2 linked regions of the Saccharicrinis fermentans DSM 9555 = JCM 21142 genome follow. Each later gene encodes a partner of the first gene's protein in a complex. Links are inferred from orthologs where the notes say so. Each region holds a gene or a part of one and is shown in the gene's direction. Other genes may lie near its edges.

Region 1 (15,539 bases):
TTACAGTTTGAAAAGATAAAAATTTAATTTTTTGCGATAAAAATTGGGAACGATTAGAAATGGTGTTTAAGTAATTCAACAGAATAGTTTCATTTTTATTGAACAACTTAAGAACAGATTCTTTGGGTACAATCAATAATTCTGAGTGCTTATTAGAAACCACATTTACAGGATACCTGTTGTTCCTCCCAAATAAAAAGGCGATAGCCACCGGTTTAGGCGCTTCAATATCTTCTATTTTAATGGTCTTACCTGAAAAATCCATCATTTCCCCCTTTACACTACCCGATAACACAATCATCAAATGATCCACACGATCGCCAGCACAAGCCACCAAATGATCATCAGGATATCTCTTCACTTGAAAATGAACCTGCTTAAATAAGGCATTAATTTCTTCAAATGTTAAACCTTTAAAAACAGGACATTCCTTTAAAATAGGATAATCAAACAACATAAAAATAAGATTTAGAGGTATTAATAGCGGAAAAATACAATTTTTTCTGGAATTGTAACATATGTTACAAGCATGACACTACAAATCGCCTCATATTTGCAGTAAACAAACAACAAAAGGTGATGGAAAGAGACGTAATTAAAATTGATGAAGAGTTATGTAATGGTTGTGGCCAATGCATTCCTGGTTGCCACGAGGGAGCATTACAAATTATCGATGGAAAGGCCCGATTGATCAGTGACCTGATGTGTGATGGACTGGGCGCTTGCCTGGGTCACTGTCCGCAGGGTGCCATGGAAATCGAACGAAGAGAGGCGGATCCCTATGACGAAACCAAAGTGATGGAAATAATGGTTAGTAAAGGATTCAATACCGTTATTGCCCACCTTAAACACTTGAAAGACCATAACGAAATGGGCTTTGTGAAAGAAGCCATGGCCTTTTTAAAGAATAATACGGATAAATATGATTTTGATCTGCAAGAAGTAATAGATACGATGCACGGAAAAAAAGAAACACCCACAATGGCACACCAAGGTGGAGGCTGCCCTGGTTCGCAAAGTAGAGAAATTAAACGTACCGCCTTTTCTTTGGCTGATACAGCTCCTGTTACGCCTCAACCATCTCAGTTAAAACAATGGCCGGTGCAAATGCACCTGATCAATCCCGCAGCTAGCTTCTTTAAGGAAGCGGACATGGTGCTGGCTGCAGACTGTGTTCCTTTTGCCATGGGTGATTTTCATTCCAAATTTCTAAAAAACAAAGTATTGGCCATAGCTTGCCCTAAGTTGGATAATGGCATGGACACGTATCTAAATAAATTGGTTTCTCTAATTAACGATGCCAGAATCAATTCCTTGACCGTTGTAATTATGCAAGTACCTTGTTGCGGTGGCCTAATGGGACTCGCAAACCAAGCTTTACAGCTGGCCTCTAGAAAAATTCCCATTAAGAAAGCCGTCATCTCTATTGAGGGAGAGGTATTAAGCGAAGAATGGGTTTAACCTGGAAAATGCAATAGAAAATAATATATAAATAACACGTATCAATCACAATTAAAATATTTAATCATGAGTATGTTCTGTTATCAATGTCAGGAAGCAGCCAAAGGAACAGGTTGCACAATCAAAGGAGTATGTGGTAAAACCGATGAGGTAGCCGCACTTCAAGATGTATTATTATTTGTGACCAAAGGATTGGCGCACGTAAATACCATTGCAGCAAATAACCAATTAGCCAGTGATAAAGCCTATAAGTACATGATCGATGCTTTATTTATCACCATCACCAATGCAAATTTTGATGGTGGAAAAATAGAGTCTAAAATCATAGAGGGAATTGAACTAAGAGATGCTCTCAAAGAAGAATTAACAGCAAAAGGAATTGAGCTTCCTACGAAAGAACATAGTGTTAATTACGTGGGCTCAACCCAAGAGGACTTTCTGAAAGTAGCTCCTGCCATCGGTGTTCTTTCTATCGAAAACGAAGATATCCGCTCCTTAAAAGAGCTTTTAATTTATGGTGTTAAAGGTATGGCTGCTTATGCAGAACACGCTATGAACCTTCAATACGAAAGCAAGGAAGTATGTGAGTTTATACAAAAAGCATTGGTGGCATCTACCAATAATGATTTGGGAGTTGACGAACTGGTAGGCTTAGTGTTGGAATGTGGAAAATTTGGAGTGGATGTCATGGCGCTGTTAGATAAAGCAAACACAGAAAGTTATGGTAACCCAGAAATTACATCCGTAAATATTGGTGTTAAAAATAATCCTGCTATCCTTATTTCAGGTCATGACCTGAAAGACATGGAAGAGCTATTGAAACAAACCGAAGGAACTGGTGTAGACGTTTACACCCACAGCGAAATGCTACCTGCCAACTACTATCCTGCATTTAAAAAGTATACACATTTCGTAGGTAACTATGGCAACGCATGGTGGAAACAAAAAGAAGAGTTCGAAAGCTTTAATGGACCTATCTTATTCACAACCAACTGTATCGTCCCTCCTAAAGATAGCTACAAGGATAGAGTGTATACAACCGGAACCAGTGGTTTCGACGGATGTACACATATTGCGGACAGACAAAATGGGCAGGCTAAAGATTTCAGCGCCATTATAGAACACGCTAAAAAATGTGCTGCTCCTACTGAAATTGAAAGCGGTGAAATAGTAGGTGGATTTGCTCATAACCAAGTACTGCAATTGGCTGATAAAGTGGTTGATGCTATTAAAAGTGGTGCTATCAAGAAATTTGTTGTGATGGCAGGTTGTGATGGTAGAATGAATGAGCGTGAGTACTATAGTGAATTTGCTACTGAACTACCCAATGATACTGTAATCTTAACTGCCGGATGTGCGAAATTTCGCTACAACAAACTTCCTTTGGGAGATATAGGTGGTATACCAAGGGTATTGGATGCCGGACAGTGTAATGACTCTTACTCATTGGCAGTAACTGCGTTAAAACTAAAAGAAGTTTTTGGTCTTGATGATATTAACGACCTTCCAATTGTTTATAACATCGCTTGGTACGAACAAAAGGCTGTCATCGTATTATTGGCCTTATTAAGCCTCGGTGTTAAAAATATAAATCTGGGACCTACCTTACCTGCATTTTTATCTCCTAATGTAGCAAATGTATTAATCGAAAACTTCGGCATTGGTGGTATTACCAACGTTAAAGATGATATTGAAAGAATGATTCTTGCATAGCCTCACCTATTTAGTGGCTCAAGATATTCTTAGTACACTTTTTGTTTGTTCCCTCGTTGTGTATTCAACGGGGGATTTTTATTTTTGACACAAACAAAAACTGTCATGAACTATAATACGATACAATCAGAGGTGTACTTTCTTAAAATGATAACTCCTCCCCCACATCCCCAGAGCAATATTGAAAATACCAATATCGTTCATATTGAAAAACCAATAGACATAAATTGGTATAGAAAATTATATACCGAGGTTGGTGAAGCTTATAACTGGCTAGATAGAATCTTTATGGAAGATACCAAACTTCTTAAGAAAATAAACAGCCCCCAAACGCATATCTACACTTTTCTTGTTCATCAAAGTCTCGCAGGTTATTGTGAACTTGTTGAAGAGGGGAAGCATATTGAAATGCTCTACTTTGGCTTACTTTCTGATTTTATTGGTAAAGGGTATGGAAAATACTTTTTACGAAAAGCCATCGACCTGGCCTGGTCTTTTAATCCTACTCAAGTGCAATTAAATACCTGCGATTTGGATCATCCCAATGCCATCAGGAGTTATAAGAAAGCAGGCTTTGTACACTACAAAACCATCGTTGAAGAAAAAAAAATAACCATCGCACCTTAGCAAGCTTCTTTTCATGATAAAGAGCTCAAAATATTTTTTTTGAACAAAACAGAATCATCCCACAAAGTTGAACCTCTGATGATAGAAATATAGAACATCATAATCTAACAATAACGAAGTTCTAATACCTCACTTGGATACTTTTTTTGACTCACCATAGCTCACGCTATAATAAATTAAAGTAAATCAAACTGTTACTTGATGGACCAAAATTTCAATTCATCATCTATTTTCCAATTAGATACCGCATTCATGCAAAAAAAACCTCCAACATAAATGCCAAAGGTTTTTCAATAGATGATCATAATTAGTGGCTGCAAGAAAACAACTGTTTTTTCTTACAAAGATTAATTATATATTTTCTTGTCTTAGGAAAGGGCTTTTTTCATGGTAGCTCCCAATGAAGCAGGTGATTCCACCACATGAATACCACATTCTTTCATCACTTTCATTTTAGCTGCAGCAGTATCCTCTGCCCCACCAATAATAGCACCGGCATGTCCCATCCGGCGCCCTTTAGGTGCTGTTTGTCCTGCTATAAAACCAACAACCGGTTTAGTGGCATTCTCCTTTATCCACCGTGCCGCTTCGGTTTCCATACCACCTCCAATCTCACCAATCATAATAATACCTTCGGTTTCCGGATCATTCATCAATAATTCAACGGCCTCTTTGGTCGTAGTTCCAATAATTGGATCACCTCCAATACCAATACACGTACTCTGCCCCAAGCCTTCTTTGGTAAGCTGATCCACTGCTTCATAGGTCAAAGTACCCGAACGAGAAACAACACCAATCTTTCCTTTGGCATGAATAAAACCAGGCATAATGCCCACCTTCGCTAAGCCTGGAGATATCACTCCTGGACAGTTGGGACCAACCAAACGGGTTTCTTTATGTTGTAAATAATCTTTTACCTTCACCATATCGGCAGTAGGAATTCCTTCGGTAATAGCAATGGCCACTTTTATCCCCGCATCCGCAGCCTCCATAATTGCATCCGCAGCAAAGGCTGGGGGAACAAAGATGACAGACACGTCGGCTTGCACCTTCTCAACAGCTTCTTTTACCGTATTAAAAACAGGTAGATTCAAATGAGTTGTGCCACCTTTACCAGGCGTTACACCTCCTACTACCTTAGTACCGTATTCAATCATTTGAGAAGCGTGAAAAGTCCCTTCACTGCCGGTAAAACCTTGAACTATCACATTCGATTTATCTGTTACTAATACGCTCATAAATAAAATATCTAAATATTGGATTAACAAAGTATGAATATTTTAGACAACAGCCAAGCCTTCAATTTGTTTTTTTGTGTTAATACCAAATACCTAACATTTTAGTCGCAAACAGTGCTTTATCAATTAATTAATAGAATATAAATCTCTTTTTTTGATTTTATAACTCAAAGTGGAAAAAGCACTTACCCTAAACATCTTTCCTCTTAACGTAAGCTAATTAGGCAAGATAATGCGCCTTAAAAACCACAGCAAACGCCATATTTAATTAACAATAAAAATAAATAAAACCATAATTTTCAATTAATACTCAGCTAATGAGCCTATATACACATAGATCTATTTTTGCACGCAATAACCTACAGACAATAAATACAAAATTTACTACAAGCATTAACTTCTTTATTCTAGGCAAAAATATGAACTTTAATAAACATTGGCGAGATCTTAAGATTGCACAATAGCTAGCCACAACAGGAACCCAATCCATCGAAAAAATAGATTTGAGTCTGGAACAGAACCAACAAGCCATCCAGATGATGGATCAACTCATCCATAAGTCGGGAAGCGTCAAAGAAATCACCATGCAGACCAATATACTGGTTCTCAATGCTTCCATAGAAGCCGCCAAGGCCGGTCATACAGGCAAAGGCTTCGGTGTGGTGGCAAAGGAATCCGTGAACTAGCAGAAAGATCCCAAATCATTACCTCTGAAATAGCCAACATCTCCAGTAAAGGGAAGAAGTACTCCGATACAGGCAGTGTTAGTATTCAAAATATTCATACCGAATCTATCCAGACCATCCAGTTTATTCAAACCATCGCCCAATCATCGCAGGAACAAAAAAAGGAGGCTATACAAATAGCCAGTGCAATCAATGAATTGGATATACACACCCAAAAAATTGCATCCATGGCGCAGGAAATCTCCACTGAAGCAGATATCTTATTTAATGAATCCATTGACATGCAGGATATGTTACGCTTTTTTTCCGTAGACGAAGATCATTCTTGATCTTCCGCTTTGTTATTCGACTGCATTCTGTAAATTTGCAGCAAATAAAAATACAATGATAGACTTAAACAATACGATAGTCGCTGTTTCTACCGCTCAAGGGGCGGGTGCCATTGCAGTTGTGCGATTGACTGGCCCTGAAAGCATTCTCATTTGTGACAGGGTTTTTAACGCAGCCAAAAAAGGAAAGAGACTGACCAATCAGGCAGCCAATACCATTCATTTTGGATCACTGATGGATAACGGGAAAGAACTAGATGAGGTATTAGTAAGTATTTTTAAAGCACCCAACTCCTTTACCGGAGAAAATACAGTGGAGGTATCATGCCACGGGGCTCCATATATCCAACAAAAGGTATTGGAACTCTTCATCAAAAATGGGGCTGTAATGGCTGCTCCCGGAGAGTTCACCCAGAGAGCTTTCCTGAACGGAAAAATGGATCTTTCACAGGCAGAAGCCGTGGCTGACCTTATTGCCTCTAAGAGTGAAGCAGCCCGCAGGGTAGCCTTGCAACAAATGAAAGGTGGTTTTTCCAACGAATTAATGCGCCTGCGCGAACGCCTACTCAATTTCATCTCTCTCATTGAACTGGAACTGGACTTTAGCGAGGAAGACGTGGAATTTGCCGACCGCCAGCAGTTGATTGATCTCATCAACGAAATTGAACAACTATTGTCGAAACTACTCCACTCCTTCTCCTTGGGTAACGCCATCAAAAATGGAATCCCGGTGGCTATCGTTGGTCATACCAATGCGGGTAAATCTACCTTACTTAATACAATCCTGCAAGAAGAACGTGCCATCGTATCTGACATACATGGAACCACCCGGGATGTTATTGAAGATACCATCAATATAGAAGGTATCTCGTTCCGTTTTATCGACACTGCTGGCATACGAAAAACCACCGACACCATCGAAAACCTAGGCATAAACCGTACTTTTAGTAAAATAGAATCTGCGTCCATCGTTGTCTTGATGCTCGACATCAATGACCCCGATGAGAAAATACATGAGGCCATCGCCGAAGTCAAAGATAAAATGAATGCAGATCAAAAATTAATAGTGGCCATCAATAAAATTGATTTGTTGCCCCCAGAGGAAGTGGAAAAACGATTCAACAAAACAAAATTCCAAGATCTGTCAGGAACTGATACCATCATTTCCATATCGGCACAGAAACAAACGGGAATAGACCAACTATCGGCCGAATTGATAAAAATCATCAATCTAAAAGCTGTAGACAATGACGAAGTAATCGTCACCAATGCCCGTCACTACGAAGCCTTACAACGCTCTCACTCTTCAATACTACGTGTTGTCGACGGACTGCAAAAAGGTATTTCAGGCGATTTTCTGGCTCAGGATATCCGTGAGGTACTGGTGTTTCTGGGTGAAATAACCGGTGGTGAAATACAAACTGACGAAGTACTGGGCAATATATTTAAAAATTTCTGTATCGGAAAATAGTCGTCCGACGACGGCGAATAATTGAATTTTAATAGCAAAAAAACTGGTTATTTACACCAGTTTTTCTCTACCGTTTCACCACTGCCAAAGGCTCCAACTCCACTTTTACTTTAACTAAATCTTGTTGATTGGCCATTACGGTATCAATATCCTTGTAGGCTCCTGCCGCTTCATCTAGATCTTTGTTATGACGAATGCCGTGAATAATGCCCTTATCATCCAAACGCTTGATCTCAGTGTTCAAATCTAACTCTCGTTGCGCTTGTTTACGCCCCATTACACGACCTGCACCATGCGAGCATGACTCAAAGCTTTCTGGATTTCCTAAACCTTCCACGATATATGATTTGGTTCCTTGTGATCCCGGAATAATACCTAATTCACCTAAACGTGCTCTGGTTGCCCCTTTACGATGAACCAGCACATTTTCGCCAAAATGATTCTCCCAAGCAGCATAGTTATGGGCAATGTTTATTAATTCATCAAACTCCACTTCTCCTTTCATAACTGATTGAAAAGCATGTTGCACACGCTCCATCATTAAACGACGGTTAGCAAAAGCAAAATCTACACAATAATTCATCTCTTTCATATAAGCATGTGCTTCATCCGTTTCGATGGGCAAAAATGCTAAGTCGTATGAAGCTGGAACTGAAGCATGCCAACGTTCGTTTAAAGCTTTCGCTTTTTTGTTATAGAATTGAGCTACTTGATTGCCTAAGTTTCTACTCCCAGAATGAATCATTACCCAGATATAACCATCCGATCCGTGTTGAATTTCAATAAAATGATTTCCACCGCCTAAAGAACCAATCTGCTTTTGGGCTTTTATAATATGTCGTTCAACAATTGCGGGTAACACATCCATATTTGGCATATATTTTTCATCTTGAGCCTCTTTATGCCAATTAAATCCTACAGGAATCAGCTTTCGTATTTGACTCATGATACTCTTTAATGTATCAGAATCAGCATCACCTATACTGGTTCGCATAGCACACATACCGCATCCAATATCAACGCCTACAGCATTGGGAATGATAACACCTTTGGTGGCCAATACACCACCTATAGGCATTCCATAGCCCATATGCGCGTCTGGCATTAAAGCAACATGCTTATGTACAAAGGGCAAGTTGGCCATGTTTTTTGCCTGAATTAAGGCATTCTCTTCTATTTCGTCCAACCACATTTTTATAGGTCGGTTTTCTGTTGATATAACTTGTTTCATATTTAATTTTAATATCAAGACACAAGTATAAAGTATTTAGACTGATGTACAGGAATTAAAACCAATACACCATAATTCTTTACTTACTCCCATTAGGTTCTGGTCATACTCTATGTGACATTTTTTTAAATGGGATTCTTTAATGTTTTCTATTTTTTATCTATCAGTAGAAAATATCTCCTTTAACTGATCTACTACTTGTCCACCACCGGATAAGGAAATAGTATTGATTTTATCTGCAATTTTTTCCACATACTCCATTTCTTTTAACTTAAAAAGCATAGTATTATCCTCCATCAATTTAGCAGTATTCAATAAACTTCGTGTAGATGCTGTTTCTTCTCTGCGCGTGATAATATTAGCTTGAGCTCTCTTTTGTGCCACCAATACCTGATTCATGATTTCTTTAACTTCTCCTGGCAAAATTATATCTCGAATACCACCATCAGATAACTCTATACCATAATCAACAGATTTTTCGCGTACGGAACCCATAATAAAATCAGCCACCTCCTCTTTTCTCTCCAATATTTCATCCAAGGTTAACGTACCCACATATTCTCGCAAAGCTAACTGAAGCGTTACATGCAATTGCTTCTTATAATCTTGATTTTCTGTTAAAGCTTTCATCGCATTTACTACTTTATACGTAGAAAAAAAGCTGATTCGAATCGCTGCTTTATCTTTTGTTAATAATTCCTGACCTGAGATTTCTAGTTGTGTTTGACGCAAATCTGCTTTCATAACTAGTACTGGTGTATTATTTTTCCAAAAACAATATACACCTTGGTTTAACTCTTTAATAAACTTATCATCAACAAACAACAAACCTTTTTCGTACGACTCTACACGATAAATTCTTACATAAGGAAAAATATCAGTTTTATAAAGAATATTTACAGGTATATCTTCGGTAATATCTACCTTACTTAAATCTACTTTTTTAAAGGCATAGTTCGTTGATCCTTTCCAATACGCATAACGCCCAGGCTTAAGCACTTCATTGAATACTCCGTTTTCATATTTCAATACCAATTCATTATCCAACACTTCTACAACTTCTAACATGTCGGCTAATTCTTCATCTTGCAACAAGATGTTTAATTCCATAGATACTGTAAATGGTTGCGACATATTACAAATCCCTACTTTATCAAAGAACCACACCCAATGAGTACCAGCTTTTAATATTTTAATATAATCTCCATTTCTAAATACTAAACCGATTTTACCTTTGTTTATTCTTATTCGTTTCATCTTTAGGTATTTTTAGTTTGTTAATCATTCATTTAATAAATAAGCAGAGCGACAAAGCCATCTTTGGTAACGGGAATTAGAGAATCACTATTTCTGAACAATTAGTTTATCTATGGATTGAATTCGATAATCTGAATTGCATATCTATAGAGTAAGTAATTATCCGCAATAATCATTACACCTCATTCGCTAGTAAGCCAAAGATTGTTATCATCCGAAAATGAATACCGGCTATTAGTCACTCTACTTTCATGTAACTGTTAAAAAGTGAGTAGTTAACTCAGAGTCAGGGTTCGAACCTGTAGTCTTGCGACCTTACCAATTAGAGATGTTGCTCTACCTATTTTAGCTATTCTGACATTTATCAGAAGGAGGACTCGAACCTCCAACACACATCGGGTATGAAAAAAAGCAAAAAAACAAGTAGCACATTGAACTTTACTAAGCCAATACTATGAAGCTATACAGAAACTTACATCAAGCCTTGAAACTTTGTTTTAATCATGTCTTTATCCTCTCATACAGAGAAGAAATATTTTTAATCACAAAAGTGAGTGTATTCAAAGAACGTTTGTCTGATTGACTCTACAAAGATTCATCGTTACTGCGCAATCTTTTTGCGTAGTAGAATATTTTTTCTATTTTTCTTAAAAAAAATACAATATGCCAGTTAATAGGAATGCCCTCATTAGATATACTACTATTGATAAATGCTTGCGTAACAGATATAGGAAGTGGACTTTAGAGGATTTAATTGAAACTTGTTCTGATGCTTTATATGAGTTTGAGGGAATTGACAAAGGGGTTAGTAAACGTACCATTCAATTGGATATTCAAACCATGCGAAGTGAGAAATTGGGATATAATGCTCCTATCATCATCACCGATAAAAAGTACTACACTTATGAAGATCCTGATTATTCAATTACGAATTTACCCTTGTCAAATCAGGACTTAGATAAACTAACGGATGCAATAGAAATCTTAAAGCAGTTTCAAGGATTTAGTCATTTTAAAGAGATGACAGGATTAATACAGAAATTAGAGAACAAAATACATACTGAGCAAAATCAATCTCGTCCAATCATACATATTGAACGCAACGAAGAATTAAAAGGTCTTGAGCATCTAAATGGATTATACGAAGAGATTCTTAAACAGCAAGTCATTATCATTAATTATAAATCTTTTAAAGCCAGGAAATCACAACGCATCTATTTTCATCCATATCTACTAAAAGAGTTTAATAATAGATGGTTTTTAGTTGGAAGAAAAACAAAAGGAGAAACAATTATCACCTTAGCATTGGATCGTATTGAATCTTTTCAACCAGCTGAGAATATTAAATTTAAAATGGATGAAACTTTTCATCCGGACTCCTATTATGAAAACATTATTGGTGTTACCGTCAATCATGGCCTTGAACCAAGAATAATAAAATTAGCCATCAATTCAGAAAACGCACCTTACGTTTTAACCAAACCCATCCATTGGACGCAGAAACTCATTGAGCAAAACGATAATGGAATTATCATCAGTATTAAATTAATACCAAATTATGAATTGGAACGATTATTCCTAGGTTTTGGACCAGCATTGGAAGTATTATCTCCTCCTTCTTTAAGGAAAAAAATGAGTGATTTGCTTACAAAAGCCTATGAACAATACAACAAATAGATTACGAACGCAGTGCGTTCGTAATTGAGTATTGATTAATAATATTATATGCATTAAGATATAAAAAGCATAACTAACTACTAATTATATCTAAATACATATAACGAAAAACACTTTCATAAAAGTGTAAAACAGAAAACGTAAAGAAGATAATTTCACTCAGGTAGAATGAGCATATGAAGCTGATAATAAGTAGGGAATGTTAGCTGAACTCTGTCCTGTTGTTTTTTTACGATTTCAAATTAACTCATTATTTTTCTTTTAACCAATTTCTAAAAGCTTCATCGGGGAGCTTATGATTTTTGCCAAGGGCGGCTGAGGTACGAAGCCGTTTATATACCCTTGGCAGAACTCATAAGCGGACCTACCTTCGCTTTTATAATTTGGTGTGTGCTCACAGATTGATAACAAACCTCCCCTCAAACATGATACAAAGCTGCTGGGCTGTCAATGCCCAGTTCTGTATGGGTTGAGTCCACTTTTTCGATATGTTTTCGGTGGCCAGATAAATGAGTTTCATCAAAGCCATGTCGCTGGAAAACGCACCCTTGGTCTTGGTTACCTTGCGAACCTGCCTGTGGAAGCCTTCGACGGCGTTTGTGGTATAAATCAGTTTCCTAATGGGGGCGTCATATTTAAAGTAAGCGGACAGCTCCTCCCAGTTGTCGTTCCACGAACGCAGCACCACGGGGTACTTTTTGCCCCACATTACTTCTAGGTTAATCAGCTCGCTCTCGGCCTGTGACTTGGTTGGGGCTTGGTACACTTTTTTCAAGTCCTTCATAAATTCTTTCTGGTCTTTGGAGACCACGTATTTGAGCGAATTCCGAATTTGGTGTATCACGCACTTTTGAATTTCTGTATCGGGGAATATGCTTAATATCGCCTGTGAAAAACCCGTCAGATTATCCGTACAGGCAATCAGGATATCCTTTACTCCGCGACTCTTTAGGTCTGTCAATACCGACAGCCAGAAGTTAGCGCCCTCGCTTTCGGAAATGTACATCCCTATGAGTTCCTTCCTGCCGCTTTTGTTGATAGCCAAAATATTGTATACGGCGCGCGATACTACCCTTCCCCCGTCCCTTACCTTGTAGTGCATAGCATCCATCCAAACAATGGGGTAAACATCGTCTAGGGGTCGGTTCTGCCACTCCTTGACCTGTGGGATCACCCTGTCGGTAATGTTGCTCAAAACGGTTGGGGAAACCTCAACGTCGTACATGTCCCGGATATATGATCCGATGTCACGTAGGCTCATACCCTTGCCGTAAAGGCTAATAATTTGGGGGCAAGGCTGTCTGCCAAAACGGTCTGCCGCTTCTTTACTATTTCGGGCTCAAAATCCCCGTGGCGGTCATAGGGCGGTTCAATGTCCACACTACCGCCTTCGGATCTAACCGTTTTGTTACCCTTGCCGTTGCGCTTATTGCCCTGGGAGCGACGCTCGGAGGTCAAATGCTCGTCCATCTCGGCCTCCAAAGCGCTCTCCAAAAACTCCTTTATAATGGGTGTAAATACTCCACCCTTACCCGTCAGGGATTTACCGCTCTTTAACTGTTCGAGTGCCATATCACGCATAGCGATATACTCGGGGTTCAATTCTTTTTTTTCCATAATCCTCAAAAATATAATTTCTAAATTATGGACAGAGTTGAGTTTACAGTCTCTTTGAAAACGTAAAAATAATCACAGGAAAGTGTTCAGCTTACATTCCCGTCAAAGCAGATTAAAAGGCCTGAAACGGATTCTTTTAATACTTTAAGTTGTTTTGTTCCAGTAGGTTCTATCCTACCACAAACCTTAATATCATCTAAGTCTTTAAGGCTATCCTCTATATCTTTTAACTGGATCTTTAAATTTTTATAGAAAAATAAACTTAATGATTTTATCAATAATTCTCTTTCATTTTGAAGTAAACTATAACCTGTATCTGTATTTTTTTTAATCAAAGAAATTAAATCTAAAGATTCAATAAGTTCATTTCTATAACTTGTATTTAAAACTTTAGTTAAATTTTTAGGCTTTCCCCCAGCTTCAATTGCAGCTTGTGAGATCACGTCATTCCTAAATACATTTAATGCATATTTACCCTGATTATCTGCACCTTCTATAGATTTATATTGCAATTCAAAGAAACGTTTTTTTGTGTCATTAAATAAGGTATAAAGAATATCAAAGTTTCTTTTATTATCCGCTTTTTTATTTGCTCTTCTTTGCTCGTTATAGGCAAAATATATTAAAAAGCTACTTAAGACTCCAATAATTGGAGCTGTAACACCACCAATTGCACTTCCTATATTACTTGCATTATTAGTAGTAAAATCAAATCCCCATGTACTTTTAATAAAAATTCTCGGTAATATAAACAAGATAATAATCCCAAAAATCAGAAATAATAGAACCGAATACTTTTTCATAATTGTTTTCATTTATTGTTTCTTAAAAATATGTCTATAACATATTTCTATACTATATTCAAATATAAAAAAACGAAGTTAAGGTATAAAGTAAAGAGAACAATTGTAAGAGGCTTTAAAATGAGTATCAAACATAATTGACTAAGATGTTTTCAATATCGGTAAGTCTAGAAAATATTACCACGATTCTCATCGCTTATTTTGCGATATTTTGCAATATTTGCATGCCAAATGTACCCCCACCGCGGCACGTGCAATGCCATTAAGCTAAGATGCAAATCATTGTATACCAACATTATATAGTTGTTTTTGCCAATAGTGTTTTGTATGTTTGATTCATAATCAAAGTAATACGAACATGAAAAAAAACACCTGAAATTATTCTATCTAAAATCAGGAGTAAAGTAAATATGCGGTAAATATTCGGTCTGCTACATATTGCAAAGTAAAAAAATGCTCCAATCCGGATGTCGATTGGAGCGTTGGAATTCTCTAAGTTTTACTGGAATCTTTTGGAATTAATCGAAATTAGTGGGTGTTTTTTGGAATATTCTGACAACTATTAGACTTTTTCCAATTGTGCGGCAAAAGATCAGCCAAGTCTAAATCATAATTGCTGTTGTATAACGCAATCTTAGAAAATACATCCGTAAGCCATTCGCGAGGATTTACATCACTGGCTTTGCAGCATCCCAGTAGTAAATACCTAAAATCATTTTCTGAAGTTACACAGGCGACTAGAAGTCTATCGAACAGATTGTCTATGAGATAACGCCGATTAAAAGTTCCTTGATGTAAATCAACCTTAAAATTCTTCTTCCTTTTCCAAGTAATAGTGTCCATCTTTGGAACGAATCCAAGTTTTTTTATAAACCAATGTGCTGTCTTTTTGCAGATAAAAATTCTGTTCGAATACTGGCGCTTTAAGTAAGCATTCGTTATTAAATAGACCTAAACCTAATGGTATGTTTTTATAATGATGAAGTTGAAAGACAGATGAAGCATATGTATCCATCTTATCTTTATCGGTATATATTTTAGCAGTTATAGTAGTATCGATCCTATTATTTGTATAATACCATGTATCCCCCCATAATAAGCCATTTCTGCGTGTAGTTAATTGCCACTTTTCCCCGTCATAATAATCTATTTGCTCACCATCTAACAGTCCATTTTTGTATGTATATTGATACTTCATCAAACCTTTATAATAATGCGTCTTTTTTCCATTATCAAACCCATCTTTAAAATGTTGATTGCTATAACCTCTACAAAAAAAACGTTTGGATTTTATTATATAGTTACCGTTTAAAGGTTCACCCTTGTAAAAGTATTGTTTTCTACAATCACTTGTCGTAACGTCTATTTTTTTAAAAAAATAGACGTTCACTCCATCCTTTACTGTGATGCAGGAGGTAAATAAGCTGAC
Region 2 (15,625 bases), 3.6 Mb from region 1 along the record:
ACTATGTACGCTTATAGATAAATTTCATGGAGGGCCTGTGGGTGTTGGTACCATTGCTACTGCTATTGGTGAGGATAGTGGTACCATAGAAGAGGTATATGAACCCTTTTTAATAAAGGAAGGATTTATCAAACGCACACCGAGGGGACGTATGGCGACAGCGTTGGCTTATAGTCATTTGGGAAAAGATTCTTTTAATCAGGAACAGTATTCACTTTTTTAATAAGCTAATGTATTTTGGGTAAGTTTAAGTCTTTGGCTGGTGATACAATTGTGTATGGCGGAAGTACCATTTTGGTGCGTCTTCTGAATTGGTTGTTGATGCCTTATTATATCCGTACGATGGATGGGATACAATATGGTATCGTGACTCAGCTCTACAGTTATATTGCTATATTACTGGTTATCTTAACTTATGGTTTTGAAACCAGTTTTTTTCGTTTTGCTAAAACAAAAAATTATAGTTCTGTTTTTACCACTGCTATTGGTAGTATTTTTTCAACCAGTTTACTTTTTTTGTGGTTCGTTGTTATTTTTAAGGATAGTTTTAGTGCCTGGCTTAGTAATGGCATTCCTGCTAAATTAGTTGTTATTGTTGCATTAATAGTCATTATTGATGCTATTTCATCCCTTATTTTTGCTAAAATACGTTACGAAGGTAAAAGTGTTCGTTTTGGTTTATTAAAGCTTTTAAATGTACTAATTTTAATTTCTTTCAACCTATTTTTTCTGTACTGGTGTCCGCAAAATTATGGATCGAATTTTTTTAGGTTATTGGATTGGTATGCCTTTTCTGATGATCAAGCTTTTTTTGTCTTACTATCTAATTTATTTGCCTCTTTTTCTATTTTAGTTGTCATTTTACCGGATGTTTTTAATTGTATTGGTAAGCTAGATTTTCGTTTGCTCCTTAATATGTATAAGTATTCTTTTCCAATTCTGATTGTAGGAATTACCGGGATGATAAATATTCAAATAGATAAGATTTTGATTCCTAAATTGGTAGGTGGTGATGAGGGTTTAAGACAATTGGCTATTTATGGTGCCAACTTTAAAATTGGTGTACTCATGGCTATGTTTACGCAATCGTTTCGTTTAGCCTTTGAACCTTTTTTCTTTAAAAATCATGCTGACAATAAACGTCCGGGTATGTATTCGGACATATTGAAGTTTTTTACCCTATTCGGATTGCTTATTTTCCTTGGCGTCACTTTTTTTATGGATTTCATCAATATCGTTCTTACTGAGGAGTACGAACAAGGAAATGTGATTATCCCAATTGTTTTGGTAGCCCAACTTTTAAGTGGAATCTATTTTACTTTGTCGGTATGGTATAAGGTAACAGATAATACTAAATACGGTGCTTTTATGGGTATTGTGGGGAGTATTATTACCGTATCGCTTAATTTTATTTTAATTCCTGTTATCGGGTATATTGGTGCGGCTTTGGCTAGTCTAATTTGTTTTGCTGTTATGGTGGGATTAAGTATTTATTGGGGTAATAAACATTCTAATATACGGTATAACTGGTGGCCGATTTTGCGTTATATTGCTCTTGCAGCTGTTATTTATGTGACTGGCATTTATATATTGCCCTTAATAAATATTTATAAGTCAGATTTTTCCATACTTTGGTATGATATTTTATTGTATGGTGTGCGGATTGGCTTAATAATTGTATTTTTAGGGTTTGTTTATTTGAAAGAGTTTAAAAAGAAGCTAATATAAAATCATGACATTAGAAGTTAAGTTAATTAATAAAAGTTCAAATATTGTTCCTTCGTATGCTACTGAGCTCTCGGCAGGAGTGGATTTAAGAGCCAGTCTTCAAGAGGATATGCTTATTAAACCTTTAGAGCGTGTGTTGGTTCCAACAGGTTTGTTTATTGAATTGCCTGCTGGTTTTGAAGCTCAAATTAGACCTAGAAGTGGTCTGGCACTTAAGCATGGTATTACAGTTTTGAATAGCCCTGGTACGATTGATGCTGATTATAGAGGTGAAATTAAAGTTATTTTGATTAATCTCTCCAAGGATAATTTTGTTATTAAAAATGGTGAACGCATTTGTCAAATGGTGGTAGCTAAACATGAGAAAGTGACCTTTTCATTGGTGGATCAGTTAGTAGATTCAGAAAGAGGGGCTGGTGGATTTGGCCACACCGGTAAGTTATAAATGTTTTTAATTCGTATTGTGTTTTATTAGATCGCTTTTATGTGTTTTGTTCTTTGAGGTAGGTTTAGTATTTTTTGCAATATTACTTTGTTCATTGTTTTGTATAAAACTCATTTGATTTAGTGAGGAAATATTGACTATTGAATGATTTTTAAAGTTTATTAAAGAGAGAATCGGGCAGATAAAACGAACCATTATTATTCTCTTAGGATATGTTTTGGTGGTGAGTTTGATGTGATCATTCAAATTAAAATTTTATCGCATGAAAAATTTATATTGGCTTTTGGCTCTTGTTATTTGTTTAGGAGGATGCAAAAGTGTTAAGAATACCGTAACAGTTAAACAGAATTTGGATTCAAAAGTTTCTTTCTTGAGTCCTCAAAATAAGAGAAAGTTTGATTACTTTTTTTATGAAGGCCAACGTTTAAAAATGAATGGTGATTTAAATAAAGCAAAAAATTATTTTGTGGAATGTTTAAAAATTGATTCTTTAAGTGGTACTTGTTATTTTGAATTAGCGAATATTGCCATCGCTGCCAAAAATTATAAAGCTGCGCAGGATTTGCTGAGTAATTCGGTGCGTCTATCTCCGGATAATAAGTGGTTTCAGATTTTGTTGGGCGATTTATATCAGCAAAATAAAGATATCCCTAAAGCCATTGCTACCTATGAAAAATTAGTAGCGCGATTTCCTGATAGTGATGAATTCACATATGTTCTAGCCCAACTTTATCAAAACAATAAAGATTATCAGAAAGCCATTGATACTTACAATGTTCTAGAGAAAAGTATAGGTATTAACGAAACGATATCTACTGAAAAGGAAAAGATTTATCTGGAGATGGGTAAGGAAGGATTAGCTTATAAAGAAATTAATAAGTTGATTGATGATAATCCTTATGAGCCCAGGTATTATGGTTTTTTAGGTGATTTATATTTGTATAATAAAAATTATACCAAGGCTGAGCAAAGCTATCTAAAAATTCTTCAATTGGATGAAGGAAATGGAATGGGCTATTTTTCATTGGCCAATACTAAATTAAAGCAAGCGGATACCACTGCCTATTTTACTTATTTTGCTAAAGCATTGGATGATAAGGATCTTGCATTGGAAGTTAAATTTCAACGTTTGTTACCTTTATTGATGGGTAAGGATTTTGCGACTTATAAAGATACAAATGTTGTAGCTGAATTGTTTGATCGCTTAACTATTGTTCATAAGGACGACGCCCGTAGTTATGTGTATTATGCCAATTACCTTCAAAATAGAGATAAGCCGGCTGCTCTTGTTCAATATAAAAAGGCATTGAGTATTGATAAGAGTAACCCTGCGCTGTGGCAAGATATGTTTCTGTTAGAAATCGATTTAGGATTATTTGAGGACTTATATACCGGAACTGATGAAGTGCTTTCTATTTTTCCTGAAGAGCCTTTATTTAATCTGTTTTATGCCTTAGCCGCCATGCAGAAGGAGGAGTATATACATGCAAAGGAAAAGTTACAGAATGGTCTAGAATATGCGGGTGATAATCTTACTTTAAAGGGGCAAATGCATGCTTATCTCGGGGATGTAGAACATAGTCTAGGTAATTCAGATGAGTCCTTTAAACATTACGAAAAGGCTTTAGAAATCGATGATAACAATGTGGTTGTGCTAAATAACTATAGTTATTATTTATCTGTTGAGAATAAGGAGCTGGAAAAGGCTGAAAAAATGATTTCTAAGTGTATTGAGTTAGAGTCAGGTAATGCTACCTATTTAGATACGTATGCTTGGGTTCTTTTTAAAAGAGGAAGGTTTTTTGAAGCTAAATACATTATTGAAAGAGCTATAGATAACGGAGGTGTTGACAGTGATGTTATTGTAGAACATTATGGAGATATTTTGTTCATGAATAATAAGGTGGAGGATGCTTTGATTCAGTGGAAAAAGTCTTTGGATATGGGTAATGAATCGGTGGTTTTAAAACGAAAAATAGAATTAAAAAAGTATGTTGCTGAATAGGGTTATATGTGTAGTAGGGTGCATTATTCTCTTTGTTAGTTGTAAAACGACGGAAAGGATTACCTTGGGGAAAGTTTCTAATATTAGTGATGCCAGATTGCGTAATCAATTGGATGCAAATCAAGTTGTTTATGATAAGTTATATTTAAAAAAAGTCCAGTTTAACTATAATGATGGACGTAGTAAAAAGTCCTTTAAGGGAAGTTTTGTTATTGAAAAGGATAGTCAAATCATTGTTTCTATTTATGCATTAATGGGTATTGAATTGGTGAGGGCTAAATTCACGAAAAATGAGGTCGTTATTCTTGATAAGCATAATAAAGTGGCTATGTTCACTAATTACAATTTTTTTAGTACGAAGTATGGATTAGATCTTGATTTCTTTGCGCTCCAGTCGATTTTAAGTAATTCTCTTTTTTTGTATCCTTCTGATGGTGATTATATGGATGGATTAAAAAAGTATAAACATCATGTCGAAGATGACTTTTATTCTTTTAAATCTTTAAAGGATAAAAGATTAGGAAGGTTAAGTAGACGTAGTAATAATAATATAATTCTCCACGAAATTGATATTTATCCTGACTTATATCGTATTTTTAATGTGTATATTAAGGATTTCTCAACTAATCAGTCCGTTTTTATTAAGTATAAGGATTTTAAATCCTTTGATGATATCTTGTTTCCTGAAAGGTTAGAAATTAAAGCAGCGCATGGTTCTCAGGTTTTTGATGTAGATTTAAAAATAAATTTTTTAGAAATAAACGATGGTGGTAGCCTTCATTTTAAAATTCCTTCGAGTTATACCTCTAAAGCTTTGTAGTGTTGCCATACTTATTTGCTTGGTACTAACTGGAATTTCGGCACAAAGTACTGATGTTGAGTCCTTAAAGAAGCAACGTGAGCAGTATGAAAGAGATATTAGTAATGCAAAAAAGCTTTTAAAGACAAAGGGTAATACGCGTATCGCTTATCTGAATGATTTAAAGTTGATTAATGCGCAGATAAGTGCCCAAAAGTTGGTAATTGCCTCATATAAAAAGGAAATGGAGGCTATTACGGAACAAATCAATATAAATAAGGAGCTTACTGCTTCCTTGGAAGAAGAAATTAGTTTCTTGCGTGATGGCTATAAAAATCTAATTTTGTCTGCACATAAGCAGATGGGATCCAATTACAATGAGTTTATGCTTGTTTTTAGTGCCAAGTCTTTTTCTGAGGCCTATCGGCGATTTCATCTCATGAAACAATATGCTTCTTATCGAAAAAAGCAAGGTCTGGTTTTAATTGACACTAAATTAAGACACGATAGTATAGTTCGTGAAAATGAGATTATACTTGAAAGTAAACAAAAAAGATATTTAGCTTTATTGAATGAAATAGAAAGTTTAAAAAGGAGTGTTTCTCAAAAACAAAAATATATAGCTGATTTAAAAAAAGACGAAAAATGGTTAAGGCGTGAAATTCTTAAAAAAGAAAGTGCTACCAAAAAATTACAAGCGAGTATTGAAAAACTCATTAGGGAATCTTCTTCCGAGGTAGGTTATTCTTTTTCTAATTTCCATAGTGCTAAAGGTAAGTTAAATTGGCCTGTTGAAAATGGTATCGTAACCAGTAGTTTTGGTGAACATAATCACGCCGTTTTAAAGGGCGTAAAAATTAAGAACAATGGCATTGATATAACAGCATCGAAAGAGAATAGGGTTAAATGTGTCTATGAAGGTACTGTAAGCCGCGTTATTGCTATTCCTGGATACAATAAGGCGGTCATTGTGAGACATGGAAAATATCTGACCGTCTACGCCAACTTGGCCAAGGTTGATGTAAAAAATGACCAAGTTGTTAAAAGTAATCAAAGTATCGGTCAAATTTTTGCTGATAATGAAGATAAGAATGGTATCTTACATTTTGAGATTTGGGAGGAGAGTAAAAAGATTAACCCTTTAGAATGGTTGCAGAAATAGCACTTTATAATTAAAAGAAAAATATTTACATTTGAGTAACTATTTGTGTAATTTGTAGTATAATGTAAGTGTAAATTACTAAGACATAAATGGATTTAACTGTGGAAAGAGTCGTTATAAGTTCTGACATTAAGAATATTAGCCTAATCGAGAAATTGATTGATGATATTTCGAGTCAATACGATATACATTCGGATGTATATGGTAAGCTATTGTTAGGCGTTGTTGAAGGTGTTAACAATGCAATTGTACATGGAAACAAGCTAGATTCGTCTAAAAATGTAAAATTAGAATATCAAATATCCGATAAAGATATTCAAATTGTCATTATGGATGAAGGAAAAGGATTCGATTACACTAAGGTTCCAGATCCAACTTTACCTGAGAATGTTGAAAAGACGCATGGTAGAGGTATTTTTTTGATGAACCATTTAGCTGATGAAATTGATTTTGAAAAAGAGGGTAGTATGGTTAAGTTAACATTTAATTTGTAGGTGATTTATTTTGATTATGAGGATGTGTCTGATATACAGTTAGATACTGATTTATTGAAGCGCTGGATAAATATTATTGTAGACCAGCATAAAGGTATTTGTAAAGAAATTTCCTTTCTTTTTTGCTCTGATGAGTATATTTTAAAAATCAATCGTGATTATTTAAATCATGATTATTATACGGATGTTATAACTTTTGATTATTGCGAAGATAATTTCATTAGCGGAGACATTCTGATTAGTTTAGATACGGTACGTTCTAATGCCAAGGAGTATAACACTGTTTTTAAAGACGAATTACATCGTGTTATTATTCATGGTATACTTCATTTATTAGGTTTTAAGGATAAAACAGACCAAGAAGATGCAGCTATGCATGCTTTAGAGGATCAAGCACTGGAAGTTCTTAAAACAATTTCATAATTTCACTGTTTTTTTATTGTAAATAACTGAATGCATGTACCTTTGCATTCTTATTGATTTGTTATGGATTTTAATTACGATATTATTGTGGTTGGAGCAGGGCATGCTGGTTGTGAGGCAGCAGCAGCTGCTGCTAATTTAGGTTCTAAAACATTGTTGATTACAATGGATATGAATAAAATAGCCCAAATGAGCTGTAATCCGGCCATTGGCGGTATTGCGAAAGGTCAAATTGTTCGCGAAATTGATGCCCTGGGTGGATATGCAGGTGTAGTAACTGATAGATCTTCTATTCAGTTTCGACTTTTAAATAGATCAAAGGGTCCTGCGATGTGGAGTCCAAGGGCACAGTGTGATAGAATGGTTTATTCTTCCCAATGGAGGTCGATCTTAGAACAAACAGAGAATCTATATTTTTGGCAGGATACGGTGGTTGATATTCAGTTTGACGGGAATCGTGTAAAATCTGTTCTTACGAAAATGGGAGTGGAGTTTACTTGTAAAGCCCTTATTTTGACTAATGGTACTTTTTTAAACGGACTTATGCATATTGGGCAAGTGCAAATGGAAGGCGGTCGTATTAGTGAAGCTAGTTCCTATGGTCTTAGTAATAAAATGAAGGATTTTGGGTTCGTCACTGATCGTATGAAAACTGGTACTCCTGTTCGTGTAGATGGAAGATCTGTTGATTTTTCAAAATGTGAGGAACAGGTAGGTGATGATACCTTTTATAAGTTTTCTTACTTACCCGATGAACAGTCTAAATTAGTTCAGAAAAGTTGTTGGTTGACTTATACCAATACCAAAGTCCATGAGGCCTTAGAAGCAGGACTGCATCAATCTCCTTTATATGATGGCACTATTCAAAGTATGGGTCCTCGTTATTGTCCGAGTATCGAGACAAAGATTGTAACATTTGCCGATAAGGATAAGCATCAATTACATTTAGAACCAGAAGGAGAAACAACGATTGAGTATTATTTAAATGGGTTTAGTAGTTCTTTGCCTTTATCTGTTCAGTTAGCCGCCTTAAAACATATACCCGGACTAGAAAATGCTAAAATATTTCGTCCCGGATATGCCATTGAATATGACTTTTTTGATCCTACTCAGTTGCACCATACTCTGGAAACTAAGTTAGTAAATCATTTGTATTTTGCTGGCCAGATTAACGGTACTACCGGCTATGAAGAAGCCGGAGCCCAAGGGTTAATGGCTGGCATAAACGCGCATCTAAAATTGCAAGGAAAGGAATCGTTTGTGCTTGGGAGAGATGAAGCTTATATTGGCGTTTTAATTGATGATTTGGTGACCAAAGGTGTAGATGAACCCTATAGGATGTTTACTTCTCGTGCCGAGTATCGTATTTTATTAAGGCAAGATAATGCTGATATAAGGCTGACTAAAAAAAGTTTTGATATAGGATTAGCCAAAAAGGAACGTTTACTTTTACTAGACGAAAAATTAAAGTATAGAGATTTAATTATTGAATTTGTGGATAATTTTAGTATAAAGCCTAAGTATATAAATGATTATTTATCCACTGTAGATACCACTCCGCTTAAGCAAACGGTTAAATTAAAAGATGTTCTTTTGCGTCCACAAGTTAGTATTATGGGACTTATTGAGTATATAGAACCTTTTAAAGAGCATTGTTCTCAAATTCCCATTCAGCGAAGAATGGAAATACTCGAGTCTGCAGAAATTTTCATTAAGTATCAAGGATATATCAATAGGGAAAGGATGATGGCCGATAAATTATCGAGATTGGAAAATCTTGAGATAGAAGGGCGTTTTAATTATGAAGAATTAAAGAGTATTTCTACCGAAGGACGCCAAAAATTGGCTAAAGTTAATCCTAAAACTATCGGACAAGCTAGTCGTATTTCCGGTGTAAGTCCAAGCGATATAAATGTACTTTTGGTTTTGATGGGTCGTTAATGCGTTCCACGTGGAACGGAATAAAACAAAAATATGGATATAAAAGGAAAAGTAGTTGATATTACCAATCGTAATATTTTTAATGGAATTGTTTCAATTTGTAATGGAATGATCACAAACATTGAAGAAATTCAGGAGGAATGCACGCATTATATATTACCTGGTTTAATTGATGGACATGTTCATATTGAGAGTTCCATGCTCACACCAACCCAGTTTTCAAAGATAGTTGTTCCACGTGGAACGGTAGCTGTGGTTACAGATCCTCATGAAATAGCCAATGTGATGGGGGTTGAAGGTGTGAATTACATGATTGAAGATGCAAAAAAAACGCCCTTGAAGTGTTTTTTCGGTGCACCTTCGTGTGTTCCGGCTACGTCTTTTGAAACCAGTGGGGCTATTATTAATGCTACAACGATTAATGAGTTATTGCAGCGGGACGATATTTGGTTCTTATCGGAAATGATGAACTTTCCAGGGGTTATCTTCGATGATAAGGAGGTTTGGGATAAAGTGAAGGCGGCTCATTCTAATGGAAAAAGAATTGATGGACATGCGCCAGGGTTGATGGGTAATGATTTGAAAAAATATACCCGTGCCGGAATTAGTTCTGATCATGAATGTGTATCGGTAAAAGAAGCTATACAAAAAATAGAACAAGGGGTATGTATTCAAATACGGGAGGGAAGTGCGGCTAAAAACTTTAAGGTTTTAGCACCTCTTTTTCATACACACCCTGATGATATTATGCTTTGTACCGACGATTCACACCCAGATGAAATTATTCAAAAAGGACATATCGACAAAATTATTCGTCTAGGATTGTCATTAGGACTTGATATCTTTGACCTGTTAAAAGCAGCCATATTGAAGCCTATTGAGCATTATCAGCTTCCTGTGGGTAGACTACGTGTAGGTGATGCTGCTGATCTGATAGTGGTGGATACTTTGACTGATTTTAATATTCTTGAGACTTTTATCGATGGCCAACCAGTATATGGTCAAGGTAAAGTACTGTTTGAGGTTCCTACATCTAAGGTTATTAATAATTTTAATATTTCAAGCATCTCAGAAGAAGATATTTGTGTTGCCTATAAAAAGGATTGCAATATTCGGGTTATAGAGGCTAAAGATGGTGACCTACTAACGGATGAATTTATATGGACTCCTTCTAATTCTTCTGGTTTTATTAAGTCTAGTGTTAATGATGATATTCTTAAAATTGTGGTTTTAAATCGATACAAAACGGCTCCTCCAGTCGTTGGATTTATTAAAAATATTGGTTTAAAACAGGGTGCCATTGCTTGTAGTGTGGCTCATGATAGCCATAACTTAATTGCCGTAGGTGTATCTGACAAGGATATAGTAAGTGCTTTAAATGAAATTATTGCTCACAAAGGTGGAATGGCCTACGCTTTCAATGATGATAAAGATTGTTTAGCTCTGGAAGTAGGCGGTTTAATGACGGGTAAACCAGGTAGGGTTGTTGCAGAAAAATACCAAACTTTAAATATAAAGGCACAAGAGTTAGGTTCTACATTGGCCGCCCCTTTCATGACATTGTCGTTTATGAGCCTCTTGGTAATACCAAAACTTAAAATAGGTGATAAGGGATTGTTTGATGTGAGTAGCTTTTCTTTTACAAATTTATATGCTTAATGGATAAATCTATTAATCCAAAAATTGAATTACTAAAGGAGAAAATTGCTGTTTTACCTTCTGATCCGGGCGTGTATCAATATTACAATAAGGATGGGAAAATTATCTATGTGGGTAAAGCAAAAAATCTAAAGAAAAGGGTTTCTTCTTATTTTGTAGGACGTCCCGATAATGGTAAAACAGCTTTACTGGTACGAAATATCTGTAATATTGAGCATATCGTTGTTAATAGCGAGGAGGATGCACTATTATTGGAGAATAATTTAATTAAGAAGTACCAACCTCGCTATAATGTACTTCTTAAGGATGATAAATCTTATCCTTGGATTGTTGTAAAGAATGAACCTTTCCCTCGTGTTTTTTCTACCAGGCATATAGTTAAAGACGGGAGTTTGTATTTTGGACCCTATACATCGCTAGGTATGGTTCGTACCTTACTTGATCTATTTAAATCTACCTATCCTTTACGTAATTGTAAGCTTAATTTGGCTTCCCAAAAAATTGCTGAAGGGCGGTATAAGGTTTGTTTGGAATATCATTTAGGGAATTGTAAAGGACCTTGTATTGGTGCTTATGCGGAGGATATTTATCGCCAGAATATTGAATCTATAAAAAATATATTGAGAGGTAATATACATGCTGCTATTAAATATTTAAAGGATTTAATGTTGGATCATGCTTCTAATTATAGGTTCGAAGAAGCCGAAGAGCTGAAACAAAAAATTAAGCAGTTAGACAGTTATCAAAGCAAATCTACCGTGGTAAGCTCAAATATTAATAATGTGGATGTTTATTCTATTATTGATGATAATGATGCGGCCTACGTTAATTTTTTAAAGGTCGTTAATGGTGCCATTATACAAGCCCATACCATTGAGTTGAAGAAAAAACTTAATGAGTCGCTCCCTGAATTACTTTCTTTGGCGATTACAGAAGTAAGAGAACGACTTCATAGTACGTCCAGGGAAATTATAGTGCCCATTTTTCCGGATTCCAAGTACGAAAATATTAGGTTTATTATACCTCAAAAGGGTGATAAAAAGAAGTTGTTGGAACTTTCGCAGAGAAATGTTACTTATTATCGTCTTGAAAAGCTTAAACAGTTGTCCTTACGTAAAAAAGAAACGCCTGAGGATCGTATAGTCAATACTATGCAAAAGGATTTACGACTTAAGGATAAACCAAAGCATATTGAGTGTTTCGATAATTCAAATATTCAGGGCAATTTCCCCGTTGCAGCTTGTGTAGTGTTTAAAAATGGTAAACCTAGTAAAAAGGATTATCGACATTTTCATGTAAAAACAGTGGTAGGACCAGATGATTTTGCTAGTATGGAGGAGATCATTGAAAGACGATATTCACGTTTGATTCGAGAAAATGAGGCTTTACCTAATCTGGTTATTATTGATGGGGGTAAGGGACAATTAGGTGCTGCTATGAAAATATTTCGTCGCTTACAGATCGATGATCAAGTGGCCGTAATCGGTATTGCCAAACGGTTGGAAGAGATTTTTTTTCCAGGAGATCCTGTTCCTTTATATCTGGATAAAAACTCAGAGACATTAAAAATTATTCAGCATGCCCGTAATGAGGCGCACCGTTTTGGAATAACATTTCACCGTAACCAACGTTCTAAGAATTTCGCTACTTCGGAATTACATCAGATAAAAGGAATTGGTGATAAGACTGCTCAAAAGCTTCTAGGCGACTTTAAATCCGTTGAGCAAATTAAAAAATTAAGTTTGCAGGAAATGGAACATTCTATTGGTGCCGTAAAGGGTAAATTAGTGTGGAATCATTTTCAAAGTACCTGATTTTTTAAGCCGACCTATGCATATATACATTGGTGAACGTGAAAAAGTGATGTAAAGTCTATTACGAATAATAATTATTGCCATTCGAGTTGTCAGTTAATTGTTTTGAAATATTACCCTTACTAAAATAAGGCTTCCAATAGTTCTTGTTGTTTTAATTCTTCCCATCCTAAAAATAGGGTGGTTGTTTTTTCTTTTAATGATTTTGTTTCGTGGAAACAGTTTATCATGCTTGACTCTAGTTCTTGAATTTTGTTCTTATCGGTGGCATTCGATTTAATAGCTGCTTCTATTATAGTACCTTTGTTTACTTTTAATACTATTTCGAAACGTTTACCTGACGCTGATTTAATTCGCTTCTTAAGTTCATATTTGGGACTATAGCCAAAATTCCAGTTCCATGTATTAAATTTATTTTTTACTAAGTCATTAATGTACTCATAGTCCTTATCTGATATATTATAAGATTCACACTCGTAATTTTTTATGATGTATTCAGTCAGCTCTTGTACAAATAGTTCTACTGTTTTACTTTCTTTTAGGTGCTCATGAATATTTGTCACTTTACTTCTAACCGATTTCACCGCCTTGTCTTTGAATTTTAGTGGGTCGTTTTTCAATGATTGTGTTAATGAACCCAATTGACTATTAAAAAGTAATGTACCATGATGCATAACCCTATTTTTAAACACGTGGGAGGCATTACCACTAATTTTGCATCCATCTATTAAAATGTCATTTCTCCCTCCAAAATGAGCTTGTATTCCAATAGATTTTAAGAAGGCAACAATGGGACTTGTGTATTTTTTAAAATTTACCAATTCGCCTTTGATGCCTGAAGTGATAAAACAAAAATTGATATTACCTGGATCATGAAATACCGTCCCTCCACCAGATAGCCTTCTTACAACTGGTATATTATTTTCTTTAACAAATTTATAATTAATTTCAGCAAGCGTATTTTGATGTTTACCTACAATAATACTTTTAGAATTGATGTAGAGAAAAAATATGTCGTCTTTAAAATTTTTTAATAAATATTCTTCGCTGGCTAAATTTTGAAAAGGATCGCTTTTTTTACTGAGTATAATTCGCATGTAGCTGTATCGTTTATAAGGAAATTAATTATATAAAAATCTCAGACGATTAAAATACTGTAAATAGTGACTATTTAATATTGTAAAATATTGAAATACAATATATTATATAACTTATATAAAAGTAAAAACTTAATCGTCTTTGCTGCTAATCTAGGTAAAATTTTGACAAATTGTTCTAATTTTACACATTAGAACAAATTTTGAAGTGGATAAGTTTAATTTATATATATAACTATTTAAAAACATACATGCGTGTAGTTGTTCAAAGAGTATCTGAAGCTTCAGTTACGATAAATAATAATATAGTTTCTTCTATTCAAAATGGTCTTTTGGTTTTATTGGGCATTACGAATGATGATGATAAAAACGATATTGAATGGCTTTGTAAAAAAATTGCCAATCTTAGAATTTTTTCCGACCATAGTGGTGTGATGAATCAATCATTACTAGATGTCAATGGTGAATTATTAATTGTGAGTCAATTCACCCTTTATGCAAAAACAAAGAAGGGTAATCGACCTTCCTATATTGAAGCTGCCAAAACGGAGGTATCTAAGCCGTTATATGAAGCTTTTATTTCTTATGCAGGGCAGTTGTTAGGTAAGGAGGTTAAAACGGGCGTATTTGGGGCTCAAATGAAAGTTTCACTAACTAATAACGGACCTGTGACCATTATTATTGATTCTAAGAATAGAGAATAAAGCTGCTATTGTGACTGGTATCTTTCTATTCTGATAATTTATCTTTAGAAAAATCTTAGAAAATTTATTAGGAATTAAATGAACCTTATCGAGTATCCAGCTAACTTAATCTTATTAACCATAGTCTTGCTATGCTTTCCCTTATTAAGTTGTTAATGGCATTTGTATGATCCTTGTGGAGTTTTAGGTCTTATTACGATTGATAGACTTAATGTTTGTTTGCCTATCCTATCTGTTGGTAGGGCACTCTCTTGCTTGGTTTGTTTTGATTAACATAAGTTGGGTTAAAATGAAGTTAAATCCAGTTTTCCTGGAATTTTTATATCAGTCATTTATTATTTTAGGGCCGCTTAAAACATTGTAATTAATTACTTACAAAATGGACATCAACGTTAAAGGAATTACTAAAACGTACGGTCCGCAAAAAGCTTTGGACAATCTCTCGTTTAAAGTTAGGACCGGCGAAATCCTGGGTTTTCTTGGACCGAATGGCGCAGGAAAAACAACTACTATGAAAGCCATTACTTGTTTTATATCACCGAATGTCGGTGATATTACTGTGGGTGGTAAATCAGTTCTTGAAAACCCTGATGAAGTGAAAAAAAACATTGGTTATTTGCCCGAGAACAACCCGCTTTATTTAGACATGCCTGTTATGGATTATCTTCAGTTTATTGGAGAATTGCAGGGAGTTGCTAAATCGAAGCTTAGAGATAGGGTTAGGGAAATGGTGGCTAAATGTGGTCTCAATGACGAGAAACACAAAAAAATTGGGGAGTTATCCAAGGGATACCGACAGCGTGTAGGTTTGGCTCAAGCGCTTATTCATGATCCAGAAGTGCTTATTTTAGATGAGCCTACTACTGGTTTAGATCCCAACCAAATTATTGAAATTCGTGAGTTGATTAAAGAAATTGGACGCGAAAAGACAGTTATATTGAGTTCTCATATTCTGGCTGAAGTGGAAGCTACCTGTGACAGAGTTCTTATTATTAATAAGGGTAAAATTGTGGCTGATGGCAGTCCGTCAGAGCTTCGTCATAAGGCGCAGGGAAATGAAGTACTCAGAGTAGGTATTCAGGGAGGAACAAGTCAGGAGATTTATGATGCATTAAGTGCTTTAGCAGAAACTGCTGTGGTTTCTTTTGCTGATGATAGTAAAACCCTTTTTGAAGTTGAATCGCAGCAGGGACTCTCATCTTGTGAGTCAATATTCAAAGTTTGCGTTGATAAAGGTTGGTACTTAACCCAACTTACCCCGTTAGAGAAGAATCTTGAAGATATCTTCCGTGAATTAACTGGCGGAAATATTAACGTAACAGCCGATATGATTCGAGCGAATTAGCATATTTCT

The links.
Region 2: the proteins of mnmE (region 1) and mnmG are in contact, whole or in part, in a solved structure (PDB 9HIP), measured with the Escherichia coli proteins. The link is inferred for Saccharicrinis fermentans DSM 9555 = JCM 21142 from one-to-one orthologs.

Annotation. Positions count from the first base shown.
Region 1 is NZ_KI912107.1:892,322-907,860, reverse strand. Bases 5,428-8,317 are described here. They hold mnmE (tRNA uridine-5-carboxymethylaminomethyl(34) synthesis GTPase MnmE), read left to right. Parts: upstream 5,428-6,109; coding sequence 6,110-7,525; downstream 7,526-8,317. Other genes in these bases: CYTFE_RS0103845 (RtcB family protein), read right to left, coding at 7,593-8,317. Also shown: CYTFE_RS0103890 (Crp/Fnr family transcriptional regulator), read right to left, coding at 1-457; CYTFE_RS0103885 (ATP-binding protein), read left to right, coding at 580-1,461; hcp (hydroxylamine reductase), read left to right, coding at 1,528-3,174; CYTFE_RS24880 (GNAT family N-acetyltransferase), read left to right, coding at 3,280-3,801; sucD (succinate--CoA ligase subunit alpha), read right to left, coding at 4,170-5,039; more of CYTFE_RS0103845, read right to left, coding at 8,318-8,756; CYTFE_RS0103840 (slipin family protein), read right to left, coding at 8,913-10,013; CYTFE_RS0103835 (helix-turn-helix transcriptional regulator), read left to right, coding at 10,677-11,690; CYTFE_RS0103825 (hypothetical protein), read right to left, coding at 13,394-14,110; CYTFE_RS0103820 (transposase domain-containing protein), read right to left, coding at 14,639-14,953; CYTFE_RS0103815 (hypothetical protein), read right to left, coding at 14,916-15,539. UniProt on the Escherichia coli protein: Exhibits a very high intrinsic GTPase hydrolysis rate. Involved in the addition of a carboxymethylaminomethyl (cmnm) group at the wobble position (U34) of certain tRNAs, forming tRNA-cmnm(5)s(2)U34.
Region 2 is NZ_KI912107.1:4,447,147-4,462,771, forward strand. What follows is about bases 6,583-9,558. They hold mnmG (tRNA uridine-5-carboxymethylaminomethyl(34) synthesis enzyme MnmG), read left to right. Parts: upstream 6,583-7,119; coding sequence 7,120-8,997; downstream 8,998-9,558. Other genes in these bases: CYTFE_RS0118185 (ATP-binding protein), read left to right, coding at 6,583-6,633; ybeY (rRNA maturation RNase YbeY), read left to right, coding at 6,658-7,056; ade (adenine deaminase), read left to right, coding at 9,031-9,558. Also shown: Holliday junction branch migration DNA helicase RuvB, read left to right, coding at 1-223; CYTFE_RS0118160 (MATE family efflux transporter), read left to right, coding at 238-1,728; dut (dUTP diphosphatase), read left to right, coding at 1,733-2,173; CYTFE_RS0118170 (tetratricopeptide repeat protein), read left to right, coding at 2,436-4,178; CYTFE_RS0118175 (DUF4292 domain-containing protein), read left to right, coding at 4,243-4,998; CYTFE_RS0118180 (murein hydrolase activator EnvC family protein), read left to right, coding at 5,018-6,139; more of CYTFE_RS0118185, read left to right, coding at 6,229-6,582; more of ade, read left to right, coding at 9,559-10,656; excinuclease ABC subunit UvrC, read left to right, coding at 10,656-12,470; CYTFE_RS0118210 (lipoate--protein ligase), read right to left, coding at 12,593-13,567; dtd (D-aminoacyl-tRNA deacylase), read left to right, coding at 13,819-14,271; CYTFE_RS27155 (ATP-binding cassette domain-containing protein), read left to right, coding at 14,651-15,616. UniProt on the Escherichia coli protein: NAD-binding protein involved in the addition of a carboxymethylaminomethyl (cmnm) group at the wobble position (U34) of certain tRNAs, forming tRNA-cmnm(5)s(2)U34.